3 regions of the Pseudomonas lurida genome follow, and region 2 is predicted to be linked to each of the others. Evidence: predicted binding sites of a transcription regulator. Region 2 holds the regulator's gene; each other region holds the start of a gene.
The links. Region 2 encodes sigma-54, which starts transcription at its own class of promoters, with help from an activator protein. Its sites were predicted from a motif close to ANTGGCATNNANNTTGCTNT; they were not measured.
Positions count from the first base shown of each region.

Region 1: a site for sigma-54 is predicted at 4,145-4,164, ahead of ATH90_RS21530 (circularly permuted type 2 ATP-grasp protein). Genes of this name have one in related genera too.
Region 3: a site for sigma-54 is predicted at 4,796-4,815, ahead of glnK (P-II family nitrogen regulator). Genes of this name have one in related genera too.

Region 1 covers NZ_PDJB01000001.1:4,759,133-4,766,958, reverse strand. Annotated here, with positions in the region: gene ATH90_RS21560 (aminotransferase-like domain-containing protein) at 1-1,247, shown strand, start outside; gene ATH90_RS21555 (hypothetical protein) at 1,352-1,822, shown strand; gene ATH90_RS21550 (YkgJ family cysteine cluster protein) at 1,985-2,239, shown strand; gene ATH90_RS21545 (START domain-containing protein) at 2,281-2,886, shown strand; gene ATH90_RS21540 (hypothetical protein) at 2,990-3,226, shown strand; gene ATH90_RS21535 (ribonuclease E inhibitor RraB) at 3,440-3,781, shown strand; gene ATH90_RS21530 (circularly permuted type 2 ATP-grasp protein) at 4,197-5,606, shown strand; gene ATH90_RS21525 (alpha-E domain-containing protein) at 5,611-6,561, shown strand; gene ATH90_RS21520 (transglutaminase family protein) at 6,558-7,361, shown strand; gene ATH90_RS21515 (c-type cytochrome) at 7,427-7,826, opposite strand, start outside.
Region 2 covers NZ_PDJB01000001.1:1,040,076-1,047,901, forward strand. Annotated here, with positions in the region: gene rapZ (RNase adapter RapZ) at 1-544, opposite strand, end outside; gene ptsN (PTS IIA-like nitrogen regulatory protein PtsN) at 547-1,011, opposite strand; gene hpf (ribosome hibernation-promoting factor, HPF/YfiA family) at 1,022-1,327, opposite strand; gene ATH90_RS04665 (RNA polymerase factor sigma-54) at 1,403-2,896, opposite strand; gene lptB (LPS export ABC transporter ATP-binding protein) at 3,082-3,807, opposite strand; gene lptA (lipopolysaccharide transport periplasmic protein LptA) at 3,807-4,340, opposite strand; gene lptC (LPS export ABC transporter periplasmic protein LptC) at 4,327-4,899, opposite strand; gene ATH90_RS04685 (KdsC family phosphatase) at 4,908-5,432, opposite strand; gene ATH90_RS04690 (KpsF/GutQ family sugar-phosphate isomerase) at 5,433-6,407, opposite strand; gene ATH90_RS04695 (ATP-binding cassette domain-containing protein) at 6,732-7,541, shown strand; gene mlaE (lipid asymmetry maintenance ABC transporter permease subunit MlaE) at 7,541-7,826, shown strand, end outside.
Region 3 covers NZ_PDJB01000001.1:6,068,420-6,076,245, forward strand. Annotated here, with positions in the region: gene ATH90_RS27795 (DUF484 family protein) at 1-86, shown strand, start outside; gene xerC (tyrosine recombinase XerC) at 89-988, shown strand; gene ATH90_RS27805 (HAD family hydrolase) at 985-1,680, shown strand; gene sutA (transcriptional regulator SutA) at 1,810-2,136, opposite strand; gene ATH90_RS27815 (secondary thiamine-phosphate synthase enzyme YjbQ) at 2,240-2,665, opposite strand; gene ATH90_RS27820 (ammonium transporter) at 2,877-4,214, opposite strand; gene glnK (P-II family nitrogen regulator) at 4,249-4,587, opposite strand; gene ATH90_RS27830 (accessory factor UbiK family protein) at 5,010-5,270, shown strand; gene ATH90_RS27835 (MFS transporter) at 5,288-6,568, shown strand; gene ATH90_RS27840 (YifB family Mg chelatase-like AAA ATPase) at 6,663-7,826, shown strand, end outside.

The sequences.
Region 1 (7,826 bases), 3.7 Mb from region 2:
CCGGCTATTACGTGCACCAGACACCCGCACTCACGGCACCAACGCCGGACATCGCACGGGTCGAGCGCCCGGGGTTGGTCACCCGCAGCAGCATTATCCAGCAGGTATTGGGCGAGTCACGCCGTGAAGGTGTGTTCCCGTTGGGCGCCGCCGTGCCGAGCGTGGATTACTTGCCGGTACGCGCTCTGCACCAGCAGTTGGCCAAGGTCACGCGGTTCCAGAGCCCACGGGCCTTCAGTTACATGTTCAGCCCCGGTTTCGAGCCGCTGCGCCGCCAGGTAGCGATCCGCATGCGCGATGCGGGCGTGGTGGTGGACCCTTCCGAAGTGGTGATCACCCACGGTTGCGTCGATGCCTTGCAGATGTCGCTGCGGGTGCTGACACGGCCTGGCGACCTGATTGCCGCAGAATCACCGACGTATTACGGCTTGCTGCAGTTGGCCGATCTGCTGGGGCTCAAGGTCATCGAGATACCGAGCGACCCGTCCACCGGCATGAGCCTGGAAGCCTTGCAACTGGCGGCTAACCAATGGTCGATCAAGGCCTTGGTACTGACCACGCGCCTGAGCAACCCGCTGGGTGGCACCATGCCCGAGGAGCGGCAAAAACAGTTGCTGCGCCTGGCCTCGGATTTCGATATCCAGATTGTCGAGGACGATATCTACGGCGAACTGATGTTCGAACTGGGTCGCACCAAGGCCCTGAAAGCTTATGACCGCCTTGACCGCGTGATCTATTGCTCGAGTTTTTCCAAGACGCTGTCCCCCGGTGTGCGTATCGGCTGGATGATCGCCGGCAAGTACCAGCAGGAAATCCAGCGCCTGCAGATGTTCAGCACCCACTCTGCGTGCAGTGTTACCCAGATGGGCGTCGCGGCTTACTTGGAGAATGGCGGCTACGACCGGCATTTGCGCTACATCCGTCAGGAATACCGCAAGAACCTCAGTGCCTTCCAATTGGCGGTGCAGCAGTATTTTCCGGAGGGCACGCAAATGACTCGCCCGACCGGCGGTTTTATCCTGTGGGTCAGTTTGCCGGGGCGGGTCAATACCCAGGAACTGCATGTGCGTGCGTTGCAACAGGGCATCAGCATTGCGCCAGGCTTGATCTTCAGTAATACCGAACAGTTCAACCACTGTATTCGGCTCAACTGCGGCACGCCGTGGAACCGCGAGGCAGAGCGCGCGCTGATGACGCTTGGGATGCTCGCCAGCCAGTTATGCCAAGAGACGGCGGCCGGCTTTTGAGGCACAAAAAAGGGACAACTCCGATAGCTGGCTAATCACCGCGCTTGTCATGCCGTGCACAACAAGCGAGCATATGTCCCTCTGCCGTTAATGCTGTAGGCAATATGACTCCGATTTTTCGCGCTGTTTTGGTGATTGGCCTCGCAGGCCTGTGCAACGTCGGCACAGCGCTGGCGGCGGCCCCTGTGAGCGAACCCAAGCCCGCCGCGAGCGCCGAGCAGAAGACCCCCGTGAAGAAGCCCGCGCCCGCCGTCAAGAAAAAAACGGCGACGGCCAAGCAGCGTGCGGCGAGCAAGTCCAAGTCCTCCCGCGAAGTGGCTCAGACGCAATTGCCACCAGCACAGTTGGACCTTTCGCTGCCTTCGGACATGGTCAGGCACTTGCAGCCCATTGGCACCATGCCCAAGCCCAAGAGCGTGCCCCTGCTGCCACCGATGTTCGGCGAGAAGCCCACTGACAACAGTGCATTCCAGATCAACGGCCGCCTGCTCAGCAATGAGATGAGGCTGCAATTGCGCAACGAAGAGCGGCGCGATGTAGAAGGTGCCGCGCTGGATTTCGAGTTCAAGCAGTAAACTTTTCCCACAAACGTGACGCGGCTCCTCGACCACCTGTCGCAGACTGGTCAGTCACTTTTGTTTTCTGCGAAAAACCCCTGTTAGACCATTTTAAAACGGCTGTTTTAGGGCGTACTCTAGCCCGGCCATCCACATTGAGTCGTCGAGGACCTGCTGGTCATGAATTGCCGTGAAGGCTGTGGCGCTTGCTGCATCGCCCCCTCCATCAGCTCGCCATTACCGGGCATGCCAGACGGCAAGCCGGCTGGCGAACGCTGCCTGCACCTGTCGGTCGAACACCTGTGTCTGCTGTTTGGGCAACCTGAGCGTCCGTCGGTGTGCAGTGATTTCAAGGCAGATATCGAGGTCTGCGGCACCGACCAGGCCGATGCGATCCGCTTGATCGGCTGGTGGGAGCACATGACGGCGGCTTGATGGGCTTTACTATCGGAACTTCCACAATAAGGAATACAACAATGGGTTCGCTGAAACGAATGGCTGTGTTGTGCGGTTTTACGGTGTTGTTTGCTGCCACTGCCCAGGCTGAGGATTGGCAAGTCGCCAAGGACGAAGACGGTATCAAGGTGTCCCTGAGCGAAATTGCCGGTTCCAAGTACAAGGCATATCGCGGTGTGACCACGATCAAGGCACCGGTGGCCAAAATCGTCGCACTCCAGGAAGACGTGGCCGGCGCGTGTGCCTGGATCCACGAGTGCAAGTCCCAGAAGCTGGTCGACAAGAAAGGTGACGAGAGCTGGACCTACACCCAGTTCAAAGCGCCGTTCCCCGTGACGGACCGCGATTCCTACTTGCATATCACCACCACCAAGGCGGCTGACGGCACGCTGACTCGTAAGCTCGAAGGCGTCCCGACCTACAAGCCTGAAGAAAAAGGCTACGTACGGGTTGCCCAGGTCGATGGCTTCTGGAAACTCGTGCCAAAAGGCGACAACCAGACCGAAGTCACTTACCAGGTGCACACCGAGCCAGGTGGCAGCGTACCGTCGTGGCTGGCCAATAAGTTTGTGGTGGACGCGCCGTTCAACACCTTGAAAGCCTTGAAAGAACACGCTGAAAAATAAGCGCAATTGATCCGGTGCCTCCTGACGCGAGTGGAACGTTTGGCGAACCCTCAAGGTCCAGATAGTGGTAAGCCCACACACGGGTTTTATCGAGGAGGCACCGATGCAAAAGTGGCAGATTACCTTCGTTGATGATCACGGCGTTCAGTCGGTCGAGCAGTTCACTTGCGACCAGAAGCCCAGCCTCGAAGATGCGGCACACATGATTCGCAACAAACTGGTGCCCGTCGCCGCTGAGTTGGACCTCAATGACCTGGAGGGCCGCAAGCCCGAGCCTACGGTCAAGATCCTCAAGGACCAGAACAGTATCCAGATCCTCGACATCTCCCCCGCTGCCTGAACATTCCCTGTACGCACCTAAGGCGCCTCTGGTGGAGGTGATAGCTTCGCGCTACTCTGCAACTGAGATCAGCGAATGAATCGCTAAGGTCTGGTCTTGTCAGCTACATGCTTGTTTTCCAGCGGTGATGTTTTTGCCGTAGTCCCCACGCCAGTAAGGCGTGGGCTTCGGGAAGCACGGAAAGTCTATCCATCAATTCGAGGAGCACTTTTCATGAGCACAGCCTATCAAGAAGACATCAGCACCAACGTTCTGCGCCGCATGAAAGAAGGCGGTTTCGACTTCTCGCGTTTTCACCCCATCGAGTTCTACGCCATTTTCCCGGATGAGGAACGGGCGCGCAGGGCTGCGGGTGAGTTTCGTGGGGAATCCCTGAATGCTCAGGTCAGTGCGCGCGACGATGGCGCTTGGTACCTGGAATTGAGCAAAATCATGTTCGCCACCTACGACGGCATAGGAGACTTCGAGCAAGACTTTGAGGCGGTGGTCGAGCCGCTGGGCGGAATCATCGAAGGATGGGGCGTCAAGCAGGAGGTGCGTGGGTTACCCATGTAGCGGCATTTTATGAGCAACACAGCGTATCGGCTGACCTTTTGGGTCGGCCGATTTTGTTTGTGGGGTGGGAAAACTATCCGGAACTTGTGCGCTCTTTTTTCGCACCAAAAAAAAGGCCACCCAAGAGGGTGGCTTAAAGGGAAGAGCGGTTCGCTGAAGCTGTAGGACGCGTCCTGTTCAGCAGATGGAACCGATTATCCGCATGCTTGGCCGGGCAGTGAAATCAACTCTGACTATGCTGTTGATAGTCAAAGCCTGCATTGCGATGAAGCGTGCGGCCATGCGCCGGGCATTCTGCGCACCAGGACGGTGCAAATGGATTCTGGTGGTAATTCAACTCACTGATTTCTAAGTGTTTATGCCGCTGGCACGGGCCTTGCGACGGTTCCTTCGCCCGGGTGACAAGGAGTTCGGCATGATCCGCACTTATTACGATGAAATGTACGACGGGGCAGGGCAGGTCCGGCCTCACTACCGCGAGTTCGCGCGCTGGCTGGCCGAAACGCCTGCTGAGCTACTGGCTCAACGCCGGCGCGAAGCCGATTTGCTGTTTCACCGCGCCGGGATCACCTTCACGCTTTACGGCGACGAGCAGGGCACCGAGCGCCTGATTCCCTTCGACACCATCCCGCGCAGCATCCCTGCCAGCGAATGGCGGATTGTCGAGCGTGGCTGTATCCAACGGGTCAAGGCGCTGAATATGTTTCTCGCCGACCTGTATCACGAACAACGCATCATCAAGGCAGGGATCATTCCCGCTGAGCAGGTACTGGCCAACGAACAATACCAACTGGCCATGCAGGGCCTGGACTTGCACCGCGACCTGTATTCGCACATCTCCGGCGTCGACCTCGTGCGCGATGGCGACGGCACGTATTACGTGCTCGAAGACAACCTGCGTACGCCCAGCGGCGTCAGCTATATGCTGGAAGACCGCAAGATGATGATGCGGCTGTTCCCCGAGCTGTTCGCCGCCCAGCGCATCGCGCCCATTGATCACTACCCCAACCTGCTGCTGGACACCCTGAAAAGCTCCAGCCCCCTGGACAACCCGAGCGTGGTCGTGCTGACGCCAGGACGCTTCAACAGCGCGTTCTTCGAACATGCCTTCCTGGCCCGCGAAATGGGCGTGGAGCTGGTGGAGGGCGCGGACCTGTTCGTGCGCGATGACCGTGTCTTCATGCGCACCACCGACGGCCCCAAGGCCGTGGACGTTATCTACCGTCGCCTTGATGACGCATTCCTCGACCCATTGGCCTTCAATCCCGATTCCATGCTTGGTGTACCCGGCCTGCTTGCGGCCTATCGCTCCGGCAATGTGGTGCTGGCCAATGCCATCGGCACCGGAGTGGCGGATGACAAGTCGGTGTACCCCTTCGTCACCGAGATGATCCGTTTTTACCTGGATGAAGAACCGATCCTCAAGAACGTTCCGACCTTCCAATGCCGCAAGCCTGACGAACTTTCCCACGTATTGGCTAACCTGCCCGACCTGGTCGTCAAGGAAACCCAAGGCTCCGGCGGCTACGGCATGCTGGTCGGCCCCGCGTCGACAGCGGCAGAGATCGAGGCCTTCCGGGCGCGTATCAAAGCCAAGCCCCACGCCTATATCGCCCAGCCCACGTTGTGTTTATCCACTTGCCCGACCTTTGTCGAAAACGGCATTGCGCCACGCCATATCGACCTGCGCCCGTTCGTGTTGTCCGGCAAGGAAACCCGTGTAGTCCCTGGCGGCTTGACCCGCGTGGCGTTGCGCGAAGGCTCGCTGGTGGTCAACTCGTCCCAGGGCGGTGGCACCAAAGACACTTGGGTGGTGGAGGACTGATGCCATGCTGAGTAGAACTGCCTCGGATCTTTACTGGATGTCGCGCTACCTGGAACGTGCGGAAAACCTCGCGCGCATGCTCGATGTCAGCTATTCGCTGTCGCTGATGCCCCAGGACGGGCGCGGCGATGGCTTGCATGAACTGGCCATGCCGCTGTTGATCACCGGTACCCTGGACGATTACCACGAACGTCACGGCCAATTGCACGCCGAACGCCTGCTGCACTTCTTTGCCCTGGATGCGGCCAACCCGGCCAGTATCTACAGCTGTCTCGGCGCGGCGCGGGCCAGTGCCCATGCGGTGCGTGGGCGGATTACCGCCGACATGTGGGAAAACATCAACGCGACCTGGCTGGATATTCGTGACATCGCCCAGCAGGGCCTGAGCCGCTATGGCATGAGCCGGTTCTGCGAGTGGGTAAAGGAGCGTTCCCATCTGTTTCGCGGTGCCACCTACGGCACCATCATGCGTAACGACGCCTTCCGGTTTATTCGCCTGGGTACCTTTATCGAACGTGCCGACAACACGCTGCGCCTGCTGGACGCCCGCTATGAAATGGCCGGCGATCGCGCCGAGGCGGTCACCGATGGCACGGCCCACGCCTACTATCAGTGGAGCGCCTTGCTGCGCGCGTTGTCATCGTTCGAGGCCTACACCGAGATTTATCGCGATGCCCCCGGCGCGCGACAAGTCGCCGAGTTGTTGCTGTTGCGCGCCGATGTGCCGCGCTCGTTGCGTGCCTGCAGCGAAGAGATCGACCAGATCCTCGCCAGCCTGCCTGGCATCAACGGCCGCCCCGCCCAGCGCCTGGCCGCCGAGATGGATGCGCGCCTGCGCTTTACCGCCATCGATGAAATCCTCGAGGAAGGCCTGCACGCCTGGCTGACCGACTTTATCCCCTTGGTCCGCCAGTTGGGCGACGCCATTTACAGTTCCTACCTGGAGGCGGCATGAGACTCTCCATCAGCCACGAAACCACCTACCACTACGAAGACCAAGTACGCGCCAGCATCCAGTACCTGCGCCTGACGCCCCACGACAGTGAGCGCCAGCACGTGCTGAGTTGGCAGCTCGACCTGCCGCGTCCGGTGCGCGCCCAGGTGGACCCGTTCGGCAATATCCTGCATGTGCTGACCCTGGACGAACCCCATGACGCCATCATCATCGGCGCACGTGGCCAAGTGGACATCGACGAATTGCGCGAGGCTGAACACGAGAGTCAATCGGCGTTCCCGTTCCTGCGCTGCACCCGCCTGACCGAGCCCGATGACGCCCTGCGCGGCTTTGCCGCGCAGCATTGTCATCAACGTCGCGACCGCACGGCGTTGATCGACCTGATGCATGCGCTTAACCAGACGATGGTCTACACACCCGGCGCAACCGAAGTTGACACCTGCGCTGCCCAGGCCTTCGCTGGCCGTGCAGGCGTGTGCCAGGACCACACCCACGCGTTCCTGGCCTGCGCACGCAGCCTCGGCATCCCTGCGCGGTATGTGTCGGGCTATTTGTACTCGGAGGACAGCACGCACCTGGCCAGCCACGCCTGGGCCGAAGCCTGGCTGGATGACGCCTGGTACAGCTTTGACGTGACCAACCAGTTGGCCCGTCCGGAGCGGCACTTGAAACTGGCGGTGGGGCTGGATTACCTCGATGCGTGCCCGGTACGTGGCATGCGCCGGGGCGGCGGGCATGAGCAAATGCATGCCAAGGTATTCGTGGCGCCGACACCGGTGATCTCCGTCCAACAGCAATAGTTCGGACCACCACCGATCGGCTGTAGGGGCCGACAAACCGGCTCCTACAGGAGGCATCGCCAGGTTCAGGGATGTTGCTTGCGCCCCGCCATATGCTTCAAATACCCCACCAACAAATCCATCTCATTGTCCGGCAACACACTGGCGGCGAACGCGGGCATCTTCGCCTGTGGCCAATGCCGCAAGCTCTGCGGATCACGGATATAGCGCTTGAGGAAATCACCGCCGAAATACTCGGTGGGGTTGTAGGGGATATTCAGGTCGGGCCCCACTTGCGCATCACCGGCGCCATTGAGACGGTGACACGCCAGGCAGTTTTTCTGGAACAGCGCAAAGCCCTGGTTGACCGGGTCATTGGACGCTAGTTTCGGGTCCGGCAACAGCGCCGGAAAGCGCTCCGCTACCGTCTTCAATTGCTTGATGCCGGAGATCTGGAACGGCCACTGCTCCGGGCTGATATGCCCG
Region 2 (7,826 bases):
CATCGACCGGCATGCCCCGCTTGAAGCCAAACGACTCCACGAGAAACGCCGTGCCTGGCTCCGGCTGGTTCAGCAGGCGCAGCTTGATGGCGTCGCGCAATTGATACAGGTTGAGGCTGGTGGTGTTGATCTTGAGGTCGGCGAGGTCAATGATCGGCCCCAGCAGCGTGGTCTCGTCCTCGATGGCTTCGGCCAGGGAGCGGTGAGGGCTGCTGAGGGGGTGGCGCCGGCGGGTTTCGGAGAAACGCTTGAGCAGCGTCTCCTCGTCGGCATCCAGGTACAGCACGTCGCAATGGATGTGCTTGGCCCGCACTTCCTCTAGCAATTGCGGGAATCGCTCAAGGTGGCTGGGCAAGTTGCGGGCATCAATCGATACGGCGACCAGGGGTTGCGCCAGTTCAGTGTGGATCAACGCGCGTTCCGCCAATTCCGGCAGCAGGCCGGCGGGCAGGTTATCAATGCAATAGAAACCGCTGTCCTCAAGAACGTTGAGGGCGGTGCTTTTACCCGAGCCGGAGCGGCCGCTGACGATGATCAAACGCATGATTACTGCCCGTTCTGTTCATCCAGGACAACCTGGTACAGCGCCTCGTTGCTGTTGGCACTGCGCAGTTTGTCGCGTACTTCCTTGCGGTCGAGCATGCTGGCGATCTGCCGAAGCAGTTCCAGGTGCGCATCGGTGGCAGCCTGCGGGACCAGCAGTACAAACAGCAGGTCGACCGGGGCACCGTCGATAGCGTCGAAATCGATGGGAGCGTCCAGGTGAAGCAGGGCGCTGACTGGGGTCTCGCAGCCTTTGAGGCGGCAGTGGGGAATGGCGATGCCGTTGCCAAAACCGGTGGAACCGAGTTTTTCACGGGCAATCAGAGCCTCGTAGACATCTTGCATTTCCAGTTCAGGCACTTCGCGGCTGATCAGGTTGGCAATTTGCTCAAGGGCTTTCTTCTTGCTGCCGCCCGGCGCGTTCACGAGGGAACGGCCGGGGGTCAGGATGGTTTCAAGTCGGATCATGGGGGGAGAGTTAACGACCTGTGCCCTGAAGCAGGCTCAGATTCTTTTCCTTATGCTTTTTAAGTTGGCGGTCAAGCTTGTCTGTGAGCAAGTCGATTGATGCATACATGTCTTCATGTTCGGCATTGGCGACCACTTCACCACCGGGTATCTGGAGGGTCGCTTCAATTTTCTGCTGAAGCTTGTCGACCTTCATGATGACCTGCACGTTGGTGATCTTGTCGAAATGTCCCTCAAGCTTCCTCAGCTTCAGCTCGACATAGTCGCGTAGTGGAGGGGTGACTTCTACATGGTGTCCACTGATGTTGACTTGCATACAGCTTCTCCTTCGTTGCCAGTGCATAAAGCGGCAGGTAGGAATACCTGCCACTGGAACGCTGTGGCCCGCCCGTCACATCAAACGCTTACGCTCGCTGGAAGGCGCGATCCCGAGGGACTCGCGGTACTTGGCGACGGTTCGACGGGCGACCTGAATGCCTTGTGCCTCCAGTAAACCAGCGATCTTACTGTCACTCAATGGCTTTTTCTGATTTTCCGCGGCAACCAGTTTTTTGATGATCGCGCGGATCGCCGTGGACGAGCATTCACCGCCTTCTGAGGTGCTGACATGGCTGGAGAAAAAGTATTTCAGTTCATAAATGCCCCGTGGGGTATGCATGAATTTCTGCGTGGTCACCCGCGAAATGGTCGACTCATGCATGCCTACCGCTTCGGCGATGTCATGCAGTACCAGCGGCTTCATCGCTTCGTCGCCGTACTCCAGGAAGCCGCGCTGGTGCTCGACGATCTGGGTGGCCACTTTCATCAGGGTTTCGTTGCGGCTTTGCAGGCTCTTGATGAACCAGCGGGCTTCCTGCAATTGGTTGCGCATGAAGGTGTTATCGGCGCTGGTGTCGGCGCGACGCACAAAGCCGGCGTATTGCGGGTTGACCCGCAGGCGCGGCACCGATTCCTGGTTCAGCTCTACCAGCCAGCGCTCGTTGTCCTTGCGTACGATCACATCCGGAACCACGTATTCGGCTTCGCTGGACTCGATTTGTGAGCCGGGACGCGGGTTGAGGCTCTGCACCAGCTCGATGACCTGGCGCAGGTCGTCTTCCTTGAGCTTCATGCGGCGCATCAACTGGCTGTAGTCGCGGCTGCCCAACAGGTCGATGTAATCGGTGACCAGGCGCTGGGCCTCGGCGAGCCAAGGGGTCTTGGCTGGCAGTTGGCGCAATTGCAGCAGCAGGCATTCGCTGAGGGAGCGCGCGCCGATACCGGCAGGTTCGAACTGCTGGATGCGGTGCAGGACGGCTTCGATCTCGTCCAGCTCGATATCCAGTTCAGGGTCGAAGGCTTCAAGAATCTCTTCAAGCGTCTCGTCTAGATAACCCTGGTTATTGATGCAGTCGATCAGGGTCACGGCGATCAGGCGATCGGTGTCCGACATCGGCGCAAGGTTCAGTTGCCACAGCAGGTGGCTCTGCAAGCTCTCGCCGGCGGAGGTGCGGGTGGTGAAGTCCCACTCGTCATCGTCACTGCTGGGCAGGCTGCTGGCGCTGGTCTGGTAGACGTCTTCCCAGGCGGTGTCGACCGGAAGCTCGTTGGGGATGCGTTCGTTCCATTCGCCTTCCTCGAGGTTGTCCACCGTAGGGGCGGATTCCTGGTAGGAGGGTTCCTGCACGTCGGAATTGGGTTTTTGCTCGATGTTATCGGCCAGCGGGTCTGCGTTATCGAAGTCGTCGCCTTCTTCCTGGCGTTCGAGCATCGGATTGGACTCCAGGGCCTCCTGGATTTCCTGTTGCAGGTCCAGGGTCGACAATTGGAGCAGGCGGATGGCCTGTTGCAGCTGCGGTGTCATCGTCAGCTGCTGGCCCATTCTCAGGACTAGCGATGGTTTCATGGCAGGGGCTTAACACCTTATTCGCCGGCGCAATGCGCCATCCACGACAGGGCGCGTGAGCGCCAAACATAAGCAAATTATATGCCTGATGTCGGGGGCTTTGCCTAGAGCGCGGTAACAATAAAAATCCGGAGGTTTTCATTGACTCCCGCGCACCTTGGCGAACGGCCGTGACACCACGGTGTTTACAGGCGGAACTCGTGACCCAGGTACACTTCCTTGACCAGTTCGTTGGCCAGGATCGTGGCGGAATCACCTTCGGCGATTAGCTGGCCATCGTTGACGATATAAGCGGTCTCGCAGATATCGAGGGTCTCACGGACGTTGTGGTCAGTGATCAGCACGCCAATGCCCTTGGCCTTGAGGTGATGGATGATCTGCTTGATGTCGCCCACCGAGATCGGGTCGACGCCGGCAAACGGTTCGTCCAGCAGGATGAACTTGGGCGCAGTGGCCAGGGCGCGGGCGATTTCCACACGGCGACGCTCACCACCGGACAGGCTCATGCCGAGGTTGTCGCGGATATGGTTGATGTGAAACTCCTGCAGCAGGCTTTCCAGCTCCTTGCGGCGGCCGTCTCGGTCGAGCTCCTTGCGGGTCTCGAGGATGGCCATGATGTTATCGGCGACCGACAGTTTGCGGAAGATGGACGCCTCCTGCGGGAGATAGCCGATACCGGCGCGGGCGCGGCCGTGCATCGGCTGGTGGCTCACGTCCAGATCGTCGATCAGTACGCGGCCCTGATCCGCCTGGACCAGGCCGACGATCATGTAGAAACAGGTGGTCTTGCCGGCGCCGTTGGGGCCGAGCAAGCCGACGATCTGGCCGCTGTCGATCGACAGGCTGACGTCGCGCACGACCTGACGGCTTTTATAGGCCTTGGCCAGATGCTGGGCTTTCAGGGTTGCCATTACTCGGCCTTCTTCTTCGGCTGGATAACCATATCGATGCGTGGGCGCGGCGCGCTGAGCTTGCTGCCAGTCGCGCGGCCGGCGTTGGCAACCTGTTTCACGGTGTCATAGGTGATTTTCTCACCTTCCGTAGAGTTGCCATCGGGGCTGAGTACCTTCGCCTGGTCGATCAGGACAATGCGGTTCTGCTGGGCGTGGTACTGGATGGTCTTGCCGTAGCCCTTCATGGGGCCGGTATCGGTAGCAGACTGCTTCTGTTCGAAGTAAGCCAGGTTGCCTACCGACGTCACCACGTCGATATCGCCCGATTGGGTGCGCGTCAGTGTCACCGTGTTGCCGGTGATCTTCATCGAACCCTGGGTGATGATCACGCCGCCGGTGTAGGTGGCGACGCCTTGCTTGTCATCGAGCTGCGCGTCGTCAGCCGAGATGTGGATCGGTTGCTGGCTATCGTTCGGCAGAGCCCAGGCGCTCACGCTTCCCAGTGCTGCGCCCAGACCGAGCAAAATAGGGAGAGTTTTAACGAGCCTCATACTGTCCTCTTACGTTCGATAGCAGGTGTATCCTGCTTTCTTTCAAATACGCTTTCATTCCCTTGCCAGTCGATACACCGCCAGCGCCGTCGATTCTAACGTCTTGCTCGGTCTGCGCATATTGCTTCTGCGGGAATACGGTCATTCGACTGGTGGTAATCACGGTCTCACGCTTTTTATCGTCGGTACGCGCAACGCGCACCGAGTCGATCAGTTCCACCTCGGTACCGTCCGGGTTGACCTCGCCACGCTTGCTGGTGACGTGCCATGGAAACTCGGTACCCCGGTAGATATTCATGTCCGGGTTGGTCAGCAGGGTGACTTCGCTGGCCTTGACATGCTCAACCTTGTCCGAAGTCATTTCGTACTGCACCTTGCCATCTGGCAGGAACTGCACGCTCTTGGCATTGGTGGCGTAATAGTCGATAGCGCTCTCGTCAACCTGCGCAGCAGGCTGGTCGAGAAAGCGCTCCGGGCTGATATTCCAGTAGCCCACCGCCAGGAACAGCGCGGCGATGACCCCGAATAGCAGGAAGTTGCGAATCTTTTTGCTCAGCATAAAACGCTCTATAAGTAGGCGGCGTGGGCCGCTTCAAGGCTACCCTGGGCACGCAGGATCAGCTCGCAGAACTCGCGGGCGGCACCTTCACCGCCGCGGGCGGTGGTAATGCCATGGGCGTGCTCGCGAACAAAGGCTGCCGCATTGGCGACGGCCATGCCCAGGCCCACTCGGCGGATCACCGGCAGGTCTGGCAGGTCATCGCCCAAGTAGGCGACCTGCTCATAGCTTAGGTTGAGTTGGCCAAGAAGCTCGTCCAGAACCACCAGTTTATCCTCGCGGCCCTGATACAGGTGAGGAATCCCCAGGTTTTGTGCGCGGCGTTCCACTACCGGCGTTTTTCGGCCGCTGATAATCGCCGTTTGCACGCCCGACGCCATCAGCATCTTGATGCCCTGGCCATCGAGGGTGTTGAACGTCTTGAATTCACTGCCGTCTTCGAGGAAGTACAGGCGGCCATCGGTCAGCACGCCGTCAACGTCGAAAATCGCCAGTTTGATGTGCTTGCCGCGTTGCAGCAGGTCGCTGGTCATTTACATCACTCCCGCACGCAGCAAGTCGTGCATGTTCAGGGCGCCAATCGGGTGGTCGTCGCCATCGACCACCACCAGTGCGCCGATCTTGTGGTCTTCCATGATCTTCAAGGCTTCGGCTGCCAGCATTTCAGGGCGCGCGGTCTTGCCGTGAGGTGTCATCACCGCGTCAATGGTCGCGGTATGGATATCGATGGTGCGGTCCAGGGTGCGGCGCAGGTCGCCGTCGGTGAAGACCCCGGCCAGACGGCCGTCGGCTTCCAGGATCACGGTCATGCCCAGGCCCTTGCGGGTCATCTCCATCAACGCGTCCTTCAGCAAGGTGCCGCGTTGGACGTGGGGCAATTCATCGCCCGAGTGCATGACATTTTCCACTTTCAGCAGCAGGCGGCGGCCCAGTGCGCCCCCTGGGTGAGAAAATGCGAAGTCCTCGGCGGTAAACCCGCGGGCTTCCAGCAGCGCTACGGCCAGGGCATCGCCCATGACCAGCGCGGCGGTGGTGGAGGAGGTGGGTGCCAGGTTCAGCGGGCAAGCCTCGTGGGCCACGTGAACATTCAGGTTCACTTCGGCGGCCTTGGCCAGCGTCGACTCCGGGTTGCCGGTGATGCTGATCATCTGGATGCCCAGGCGCTTGATCAGCGGCAACAGGGTCACGATTTCGTTGGTAGTGCCGGAGTTGGACAGTGCCAGGATGACGTCATCCTTGGTGATCATGCCCATGTCGCCGTGGCTGGCTTCGGCAGGGTGCACGAAAAACGCGGTGGTCCCGGTGCTGGCCAGGGTGGCGGCGATCTTGTTGCCGACGTGGCCCGATTTGCCCATGCCGACCACGACAACGCGGCCCTTGCTGGCCAGAATCATCTCGCAGGCGCGTACGAAATCTGCGTCGATATGCGCCAGCAAGCCTTCCACGGCTTCAAGCTCGAGGCGGATGGTGCGTTGTGCGGATTGAATAAGGTCGCTGGATTGGCTCATGTCTGAAATCGTATAGCCTGACGAAAAGTCGGCGATTATAGCGGTAATGATCAATTCCCTCACGCAAGTTCGTCAGGGTTTGTTCACGATGCGGTTGAGATTCCATCTTCGGCAACCCTCCTTGGTAACATAGCCAGCAACGTTTTTTCCCTGTCCTCAATCTGAACAAGCGCTGTTCCGGCCTTGGGCGCCTTGTACCAGCAGTGATATAGTTCGCCGCCAGTTCGGTCCGCCCAGCCCACGTGGCCAACTATTGCGCAACGGTTGCAAACGTTTGTCGCACGCGTGGTGTCTGAGTGAGAGGCTGCATCCCAAGGAGTTTAGATGAGTGCCGATAACGCCTACGCGGTCGAGCTGAAGGGACTGACCTTCAAGCGCGGGACGCGCAGCATCTTCAATAACGTCGATATCCGCATTCCGCGCGGCAAGGTCACGGGCATCATGGGGCCTTCCGGTTGCGGTAAGACCACCCTGTTACGCCTGATGGGCATGCAGCTGCGCCCCAGCGCCGGCGAAGTGTGGGTCAACGGCCAGAACCTGCCGACCCTGTCGCGCAGCGATCTGTTCGATGCGCGCAAGCACATGGGTGTGCTGTTCCAGAGCGGTGCATTGTTCACCGACCTCGATGTTTTCGAGAACGTGGCGTTCCCGCTGCGGGTGCATACTCAGCTGTCCGACGAAATGATTCGTGACATTGTATTGCTGAAACTGCAGGCGGTAGGCCTTCGCGGTGCCATCGATCTCATGCCCGACGAGTTGTCCGGTGGCATGAAGCGTCGTGTGGCCCTGGCGCGCGCCATCGCCCTCGACCCGCAGATCCTCATGTACGACGAGCCCTTCGTCGGCCAGGACCCCATCGCCATGGGCGTGCTGGTGCGCCTTATCCGCTTGCTCAACGATGCGCTAGGCATCACCAGCATCGTGGTTTCCCATGATCTTGCAGAAACCGCGAGCATTGCCGACTACCTGTATGTAGTGGGCGATGGCCAGGTGCTGGGGCAGGGCACGCCCGAAGAGCTGATGAACGCGGATAACCCGCGCATTCGCCAATTCATGACCGGCGATCCTGATGGCCCGGTGCCTTTTCATTTTCCGGCAGCGGACTACCGCTCAGATCTTCTGGGGAAGCGCTGATGCGCAAGACATCTCTCATCGAGAAGGTTCGCCTTTTCGGTCGCTCGGGCATCGACATTGTCGAAGTGCTGGGCCGCTCGACGATTTTCCTGTTCCACGCCTTGCTCGGCCGCGGTGGCATTGGCGGCGGCTTTGGCCTGCTGGTCAAGCAACTGCATTCCGTGGGCGTTATGTCCCTGGTGATCATCGTGGTCTCCGGGGTGTTCATCGGCATGGTGCTGGCGCTGCAGGGCTTTAACATTCTTTCCAGCTACGGTTCGGAGCAGGCCGTGGGGCAAATGGTTG
Region 3 (7,826 bases), 5.0 Mb from region 2:
TCGGCACCCTGTTCTTGACCTACATCGCCGAAGTGCTGGGCCGCGTCCTGCCGCGCTTCACCACCGCCCTGCGCGCGGTGCGCTAGCCATGGAACGGCAACTGGACGCTTACTGCGCTCACCTGCGCAACGAGCGCCAGGTGTCGCCCCACACGCTGGAAGCCTACCGGCGGGACCTGAACAAGGTCCTGGCGTATTGCGAGAAACAACGGATCAGCAGCTGGAAGGCCCTGGATATCCAGAGCCTGCGCAGCCTGATCGCACGGCTGCACCAGGCAGGGCAATCCTCGCGCAGCCTGTCGCGCCTGCTCTCGGCGGTTCGCGGGCTCTATCACTACCTGAACCGTGAAGGCCTGTGCGATCACGACCCGGCCAACGGCCTGTCGCCGCCCAAGGGTGAGCGACGCCTGCCCAAGACCCTGGACACCGACCGTGCCTTGCAATTGCTGGATGGCGCCGTCGAGGACGACTTCCTGGCCCATCGCGACCAGGCGATCCTGGAGCTGTTCTACTCATCAGGGTTGCGTTTGTCGGAGCTGACCGGCCTGAACCTCGATCAACTGGACCTGGCGGACGGCCTGGTGCAGGTACTCGGCAAGGGCAGCAAGACCCGCGTCCTGCCGGTGGGCCGCAAAGCGCGCGAAGCCCTGCAGTTATGGCTACCGCTGCGCCTGCTGACCAACCCGGCCGATGACGCGGTGTTTGTCAGCCAGCAAGGCCGACGCCTGGGGCCCCGGGCGATTCAGGTGCGGGTGAAAGCCGCCGGCGAGCGCGAGCTGGGGCAGAACCTGCATCCCCACATGCTGCGGCACTCTTTTGCCAGCCATATGCTGGAGTCGTCCCAGGACCTGCGCGCGGTTCAAGAGCTGCTCGGCCACTCCGACATCAAGACCACACAGATCTACACCCACCTGGACTTCCAACACCTGGCAACGGTGTACGACAGCGCCCATCCACGGGCCAAACGCATCAAGGGCGGCGACTCATGAGTATCAAGCTGATCACCTTCGACCTGGACGACACGCTCTGGGACAACGTACCCGTCATCATCAACGCCGAAGCGTCGATGCGCGAATGGCTGGCCACCCATGCAACCAAGGTAGGCGATCTGCCCTTGGAGCATTTCGCCAGCCTGCGTCAGCAAGTGCTGCAACGGCATCCCGAGCTCAAACACCGCATCAGCATCCTGCGCCACCGGGTGTTGATGCAGGCGTTTGAAGAAGCCGGTTACCCACAGCCGCAAGCCACGCAAATGGCGGATGTGTGTTTCGAGGCGTTCATCCATGCACGTCACCAGCTCACGATATTCCCGGAAGCCGAGCCGATGCTGCGAGCCCTGCGCCAGCACTTTTTGCTGGGGGTGATCACCAACGGCAATGCCGATGTGCAGCGCGTAGGCCTGGCGGATTACTTTCACTTTGCCTTGCGCGCTGAAGATATCGGCATCGCCAAGCCGGATGCGCGGTTGTTTCAGGAGGCGTTGCAGCGTGGTGGCGTGGATGCCAGTGCGGCGGTGCATATTGGCGATCATCCCGGGGATGACATCGCCGGGGCGCAGCAGGCGGGGCTGCGGGCAGTGTGGTTCAACCCGACGGGCAAGGTGTGGGAAGGGCACAAACGCCCGGATGCAGAGATCCGTAGCCTGAACGAGTTGCCGCCCTTGCTGCAGAGCTGGCAGTGACGCCGAAGATCAAAATAAGTGGGATCAAGCCCGCTCCCACGTTGATATGGGGTGAAGCTTGAGAATTTGTTTCAGGCATGAAAAAGCCCGCAGCGACGGCGGGCTTTTCCTACAAGCAGGTGACTGACCTCAGATAGGTCGGCTGCCGTACTTGTTGTCCGGCTTCTTCGGTGGGTCTGCGACCACATTAGCCTCGACTTCCTGCACTTTGCCGCCTTTAGCGAGGAACTCTTCCATCGCACGGGCCAGGGCATCACGCTCTTTGTTCTTGGCCTCAACGCTCGGCAATTCATCTACCGACACAGCCGCCTTGGCTTTGCCCTTGGCAGCCGGAACCGGTGCATCATCGCCACCGTCGTCGTCAGCAACGTCTTCCGCCGCCGCTTCAAGACCTTCTTCGGTGTCGTCTTCGTCACCTACTTCCAGTTCGTCGTTTTCCAGATCATCGTCGCTCATGTTCTACCTCATGACTTGCGAAAAGCAGATTAGTTATAGCCCAGCTTCACCCTCTGTCGACGGTTGCCGGAAAAAAATCAACATCCACTGGATAACCAGTGGCTTATGCCCCATCACCGTGCAAGGTGGCGAGGACTTTACGAGCACCGCCATGATCACGGTGCTCGCCCAGATAAACACCTTGCCAGGTCCCCATCGCCAAGCGGCCGGCCTTCACCGGCAAACTCAGCTGGCAGCCCAGGAGACTGGCCTTGAAGTGCGCCGGCAGGTCATCCGGACCTTCGTCGTTATGTTCGAACCCTGCGCGGCCTTGCGGCACCAGCGAGTTGAAATAACGCTCGAAGTCACGGCGAACCGCCGGGTCGGCATTCTCGTTGACGGTCAACGAGGCCGAGGTGTGCTGCAGCCACAAATGCAACAGGCCCACGCGACAGGCCTTCAATTCAGGCAAGCCGGCCAGCAACTCCTCGGTCACCAGGTGAAAGCCCCGGGGCTTGGCCCGCAGGGTAATCAGGGTCTGTTGCCACATAGAGTTCTCCGCCCATCGGCGCGCATTCTAGCGCGCTCTGGGAAAAAACAAAGTGCCGAATACGCCTACATGCCTGTAAGACATTGGCAGGCGGAAAAGTGCCAGGTGCGTCCCATTACAAACTGAGCGCAAAAACCGACACAGCTTGTTATGACTGACAAACGCCAGGCAAAAAAATGCCCGGCAAGCCGGGCATCTTTTTTTCGCGTACTTACAAGTTGTAGCCGCGCTCGTTGTGTTGCGCCAGGTCGAGGCCGACGGCCTCTTCTTCTTCGGTCACCCGCAGGCCCATGACCGCATCCAGCACCTTGAGGATGATGAAGGTCACGATAGCCGTGTAGATCACAGTAAAGCCGACGCCCTTGGCCTGGATCCAGACTTGTGCCGCCACGTCAGTCACGGTGCCGAAGCCGCCCAGTGCAGGGGCTGCGAACACACCGGTGAGGATCGCACCGACAATACCGCCGATACCGTGCACGCCGAACGCGTCCAGGGAGTCGTCGTAGCCCAGCTTGCGCTTGAGGCTGGTGGCGCAGAAGAAGCAGATCACACCGGCAACCAGGCCGATCACCAGGGCGCCCATTGGGCCCACGGTGCCAGCGGCTGGGGTGATGGCTACCAGGCCGGCTACCACACCCGAGGCGATGCCCAGTGCGCTTGGCTTACCATGGGTGATCCACTCGGCGAACATCCAGCCCAGCGCCGCCGCAGCGGTAGCGATCTGAGTGACCAGCATCGCCATGCCGGCAGTGCCGTTGGCCGCAGCAGCGGAACCGGCGTTGAAGCCGAACCAACCCACCCACAGCATGGCGGCGCCGATCAGGGTGTAACCCAGGTTGTGCGGTGCCATCGGGGTAGTCGGGAAGCCTTTGCGCTTGCCGAGCACGATGCACGCCACCAGGCCAGCCACACCGGCGTTGATGTGCACCACGGTGCCGCCAGCGAAGTCCAGCACGCCCCAGTCCCACAGCAGGCCACCGTTGCCGCTCCAGACCATGTGCGCGATCGGCGCATAGACCAAGGTGAACCAGATGGCCATGAAGATCAGCATCGCAGAGAACTTCATACGCTCAGCGAAGGCACCGACGATCAGCGCCGGGGTGATGATGGCGAAGGTCATCTGGAAGGTGATGAACACCGCTTCCGGGAACAACGCTGCCGGCCCGGTGATGCTGGCCGGGGTAACGCCCGCCAGGAACGCCTTGCCCATGCCGCCGAAGAAGGAGTTGAAGTTGACGACACCCTGCTCCATCCCGGTCGTATCGAACGCGATGCTGTAGCCATAGATGACCCACAACACGCTGATCAGGCCAGTAATGGCGAAGCACTGCATCATCACGGAAAGAATGTTTTTGGAGCGCACCATGCCGCCGTAGAACAGCGCCAGGCCTGGAATGGTCATGAACAGCACCAACGCAGTGGATGTGAGCATCCATGCGGTGTCGCCGGAATTGAGGACTGGAGCAGCCACTTCGTCTGCCGCCATGGCCAGGCTTGGCATTACGATGGACAACAGGGCTCCGAGCCCTGCGAATTTACGCAGAGTCATATTGTTTTCTCCTGGGGCGTTGGGGTTTGGCGGCTTAGATTGCGTCGGTATCGGTTTCGCCGGTACGGATGCGAATAGCCTGTTCCAGATTGACCACGAAGATCTTGCCGTCACCGATCTTGCCGGTGTTGGCGGCCTTGGTTATCGCCTCGATAACCCGGTCAAGATCCTTGTCGTCAATGGCGACATCAATCTTCACCTTCGGCAGGAAATCGACCACGTATTCCGCGCCACGATACAGCTCGGTGTGACCCTTCTGCCGACCGAAGCCTTTGACCTCAGTAACGGTAATGCCCTGCACGCCGATCTCGGACAACGACTCGCGTACATCGTCCAACTTGAACGGCTTGATGATGGCAGTGACTAGCTTCATGAAAACTCTCTCCCGAATTGGTGGACTTGCCCCAGGAAAACAAACCCGTCTCAAGTCTAAGCGCAGTGCCTGGCTTTGTAACGCGTCGTCGCCTCGGCATTTGCCTTTGCGACGCCAGCGAACCACTGGTGACGAAACCTGTACCCCTGATCCGTCGGCGCACTGCATTCGTCACAGCGACTGCATCAGTGCATGGGTCATGATCGTCTAAGCAGAAACCTTGCCAGCTCCGTAAAAATCACTGAAATCAGTCCTTTGCCCACTTATCCCCACCTACGGGGCTTTCAGGTGGCATCAATGCGCACAAAAACAGTGCGCGCCCGCCCGACCCGCTGCGCGAAAACCGTGCGCACAAGGACATGAAAAGGACTATAGACGCTGCGTGATACACTGCCGGCCAACAGTTTTCCGGAATATTCCCCATGCTTGCGCCCAAAGACCTCCTCGACGCCCTGAGCGGCCATGCCTCACGCCTGTTCAGCGGTGACGCGCCCCTGCCCCGCAATGAAATCGAAAGCCAATTCAAGGCATTGCTGCAAAGTGGTTTCAGCAAGCTCGACCTGGTAAGCCGGGAAGAATTCGACAGCCAGATGGTCGTGCTGGCCCGCACACGTGCACGGCTGGAAAGCCTCGAAGCAAAAGTCGCTGAGCTCGAAGCGCGGTTGAACCCGCCGACCGAATAACCGACATCAAGCGGTCCGTGGGGTACTTGCCGGACCTTGACCGGCGCCTGCTGAAAATACAGTTCAGCTTTTTGCTGGTGGTGCTCGGTGGCCGCTGCAACCAGCTGGCCGTAGCCTGGTGGACCTTGCAGCAAACCGGTTCTGCGCTCGCCTTCGCCAACATGATCGCCTGCGCCATCGCGGCGCAGGTGCTGGCCCGCCCCCTGCTAGGCTGGCTGGGTGACAAGTACAACAAGGTTCTGATCCTCAGGGTGGCCTCCCTCACCAGTCTGGTGACCACGCTGTTGATGGTTGTCCTGTCCGCTACGCAACTGTTCAACCCATGGAGCGTTGGCGCCCTGATGCTGCTCAGCAGTGCCGTCGCGGGCGTACGCGACCCGCTGCAATCCTCGATTATTCCGTTGTTTGCACGCGACGATCAGGTCTCACTGGCCGTTCGCACCAAAAGCATGCTCTCGTCCATATCCAATTTGCTCGGACCGATCCTGGCCAGCGCCTTGATTTTCAGCTTCGGCACCACGCTGGCGTTGACCATCGACTTCTTCGCGATGCTTGGCGCAGCAATGTTGATTGCATCGATTCCACTTCACCTCGGTGCCAGCGCCCCAGGTGAACATGCTCCGTCAGCCACCGGCTTGCGCATGATGTACTCGGGATTCAAGGCCGTTTACGGCGTCAAGGTCGAGTTCTACCTTGCCCTCGTGGCGATGCTCGTCAACTTTGCCCTGTTTCCGTTCTTTACCATCCTGCTGCCCCTCTACGTCAAAACGATCATCCACTACCCGGTCACCTACCTCGGCCTGCTGGACGCCTGTTTCGGCCTGGGCATCCTGGCAGGCAGCTACAAAATCACCGGCTGGCTGACCGAACGCGTGCCCCGCGACTTCTGTGTCGCGGCGGGCTTTGCACTGTTGGGGGGCAATATGTGGCTGGCCGGCACGCTCTCATCAATGGTTGCCGTACCGCTGGCGTTTTTCTGCGGTGGGGTAGGCCTGATGCTGATCAACATTCCGACCTCTGCCGTCAGGTTGCTTGCCACCCCCAAGCAGCATCGCAATCGAATCTTCGCCACCGTGTCATTCCTGTCGGCCGCCGCCAGCCCGCTCGGCAGTTTCGCCATGAGTGGGCTGATTACACAGCTCGGCGTCGCACTCACCATGACGTCCCTGGGTGCAATGGTGCTGGGGTTGTCGTTGCTGGTGTTCCTGATCCCGGACTTCCGCGCATTCATGCGTGCACCCGACACGCAACTCAACGGTGCCTACCTGGATAAGTACCCCGACGCCTTTGCACGTTGATACGTCCTGTAAAAGTCTGAACCGTTGCGCCTGCAATCCCTCGACTACCTTTAAAAAACCGCAGGAAGCGGCGTCCATTTTTCAAGGAACGAGCATGTCCCTCGCCATCGTCCACAGCCGCGCCCAGATCGGCGTCGAAGCCCCCGCTGTCACTGTTGAAGTGCACATGGCCAATGGTCTGCCGTCCCTGACGCTGGTGGGGTTGCCAGAAACAGCGGTCAAGGAAAGCAAGGACCGCGTGCGCAGCGCCATTCTGAACTGCGCCCTGCAATACCCCGCCCGCCGCATCACCCTCAACCTTGCGCCCGCCGACCTGCCCAAGGACGGCGGGCGTTTTGACCTGGCGATTGCCCTGGGAATCCTGGCCGCCAGTGCGCAGGTACCGGCGCTGATGCTCGATGACGTGGAGTGCCTTGGGGAGCTGGCATTGTCCGGCGAAGTCCGTGCGGTCAAGGGCGTGCTGCCGGCGGCACTGGCGGCGCGCAAGGCCGGGCGCACCGTCATCGTGCCGCGGGCGAATGCCGAGGAGGCGTGCCTGGCGTCGGGGCTGAAGGTGATCGCGGTGGATCACTTGCTGCAGGTGGTGGCGCACCTCAATGGTCAGGTGCCAATTGAGCCTTACAAATCCGACGGCTTGCTGTACTTGAACAAACCGTACCCGGACCTGAGTGAAGTCCAGGGCCAACTGACGGCCAAGCGTGCGCTACTGATCGCGGCGGCCGGTGCGCATAACCTGCTGCTCAGTGGCCCGCCCGGCACCGGCAAGACGTTACTCGCCAGTCGCCTGCCCGGCTTGTTGCCGCCGCTAAGCGAGCAGGAAGCCCTTGAAGTCGCGGCGATTCAATCCGTGGTGAGCCTGGCGCCCTTGAGCCACTGGCCCCATCGACCGTTTCGCCAGCCGCACCATTCGGCATCGGGGCCGGCGCTGGTAGGCGGAGGGTCGAAGCCGCAACCGGGCGAAATCACCCTGGCGCACCATGGGGTGCTGTTCCTGGATGAATTACCGGAGTTTGACCGCAAGGTCTTGGAGGTACTGCGAGAACCCTTGGAGTCTGGGCAAATCGTGATTTCCCGCGCCCGTGACCGGGTGAGTTTCCCGGCACGCTTTCAACTGGTGGCCGCGATGAACCCCTGCCCCTGTGGCTATATGGGTGAACCGAGTGGGCGTTGTCGCTGTACGCCGGAGCAAATTCAACGCTATCGCAACAAGCTGTCCGGGCCGCTGATGGACCGGATCGACCTGCACCTGACCGTCGCT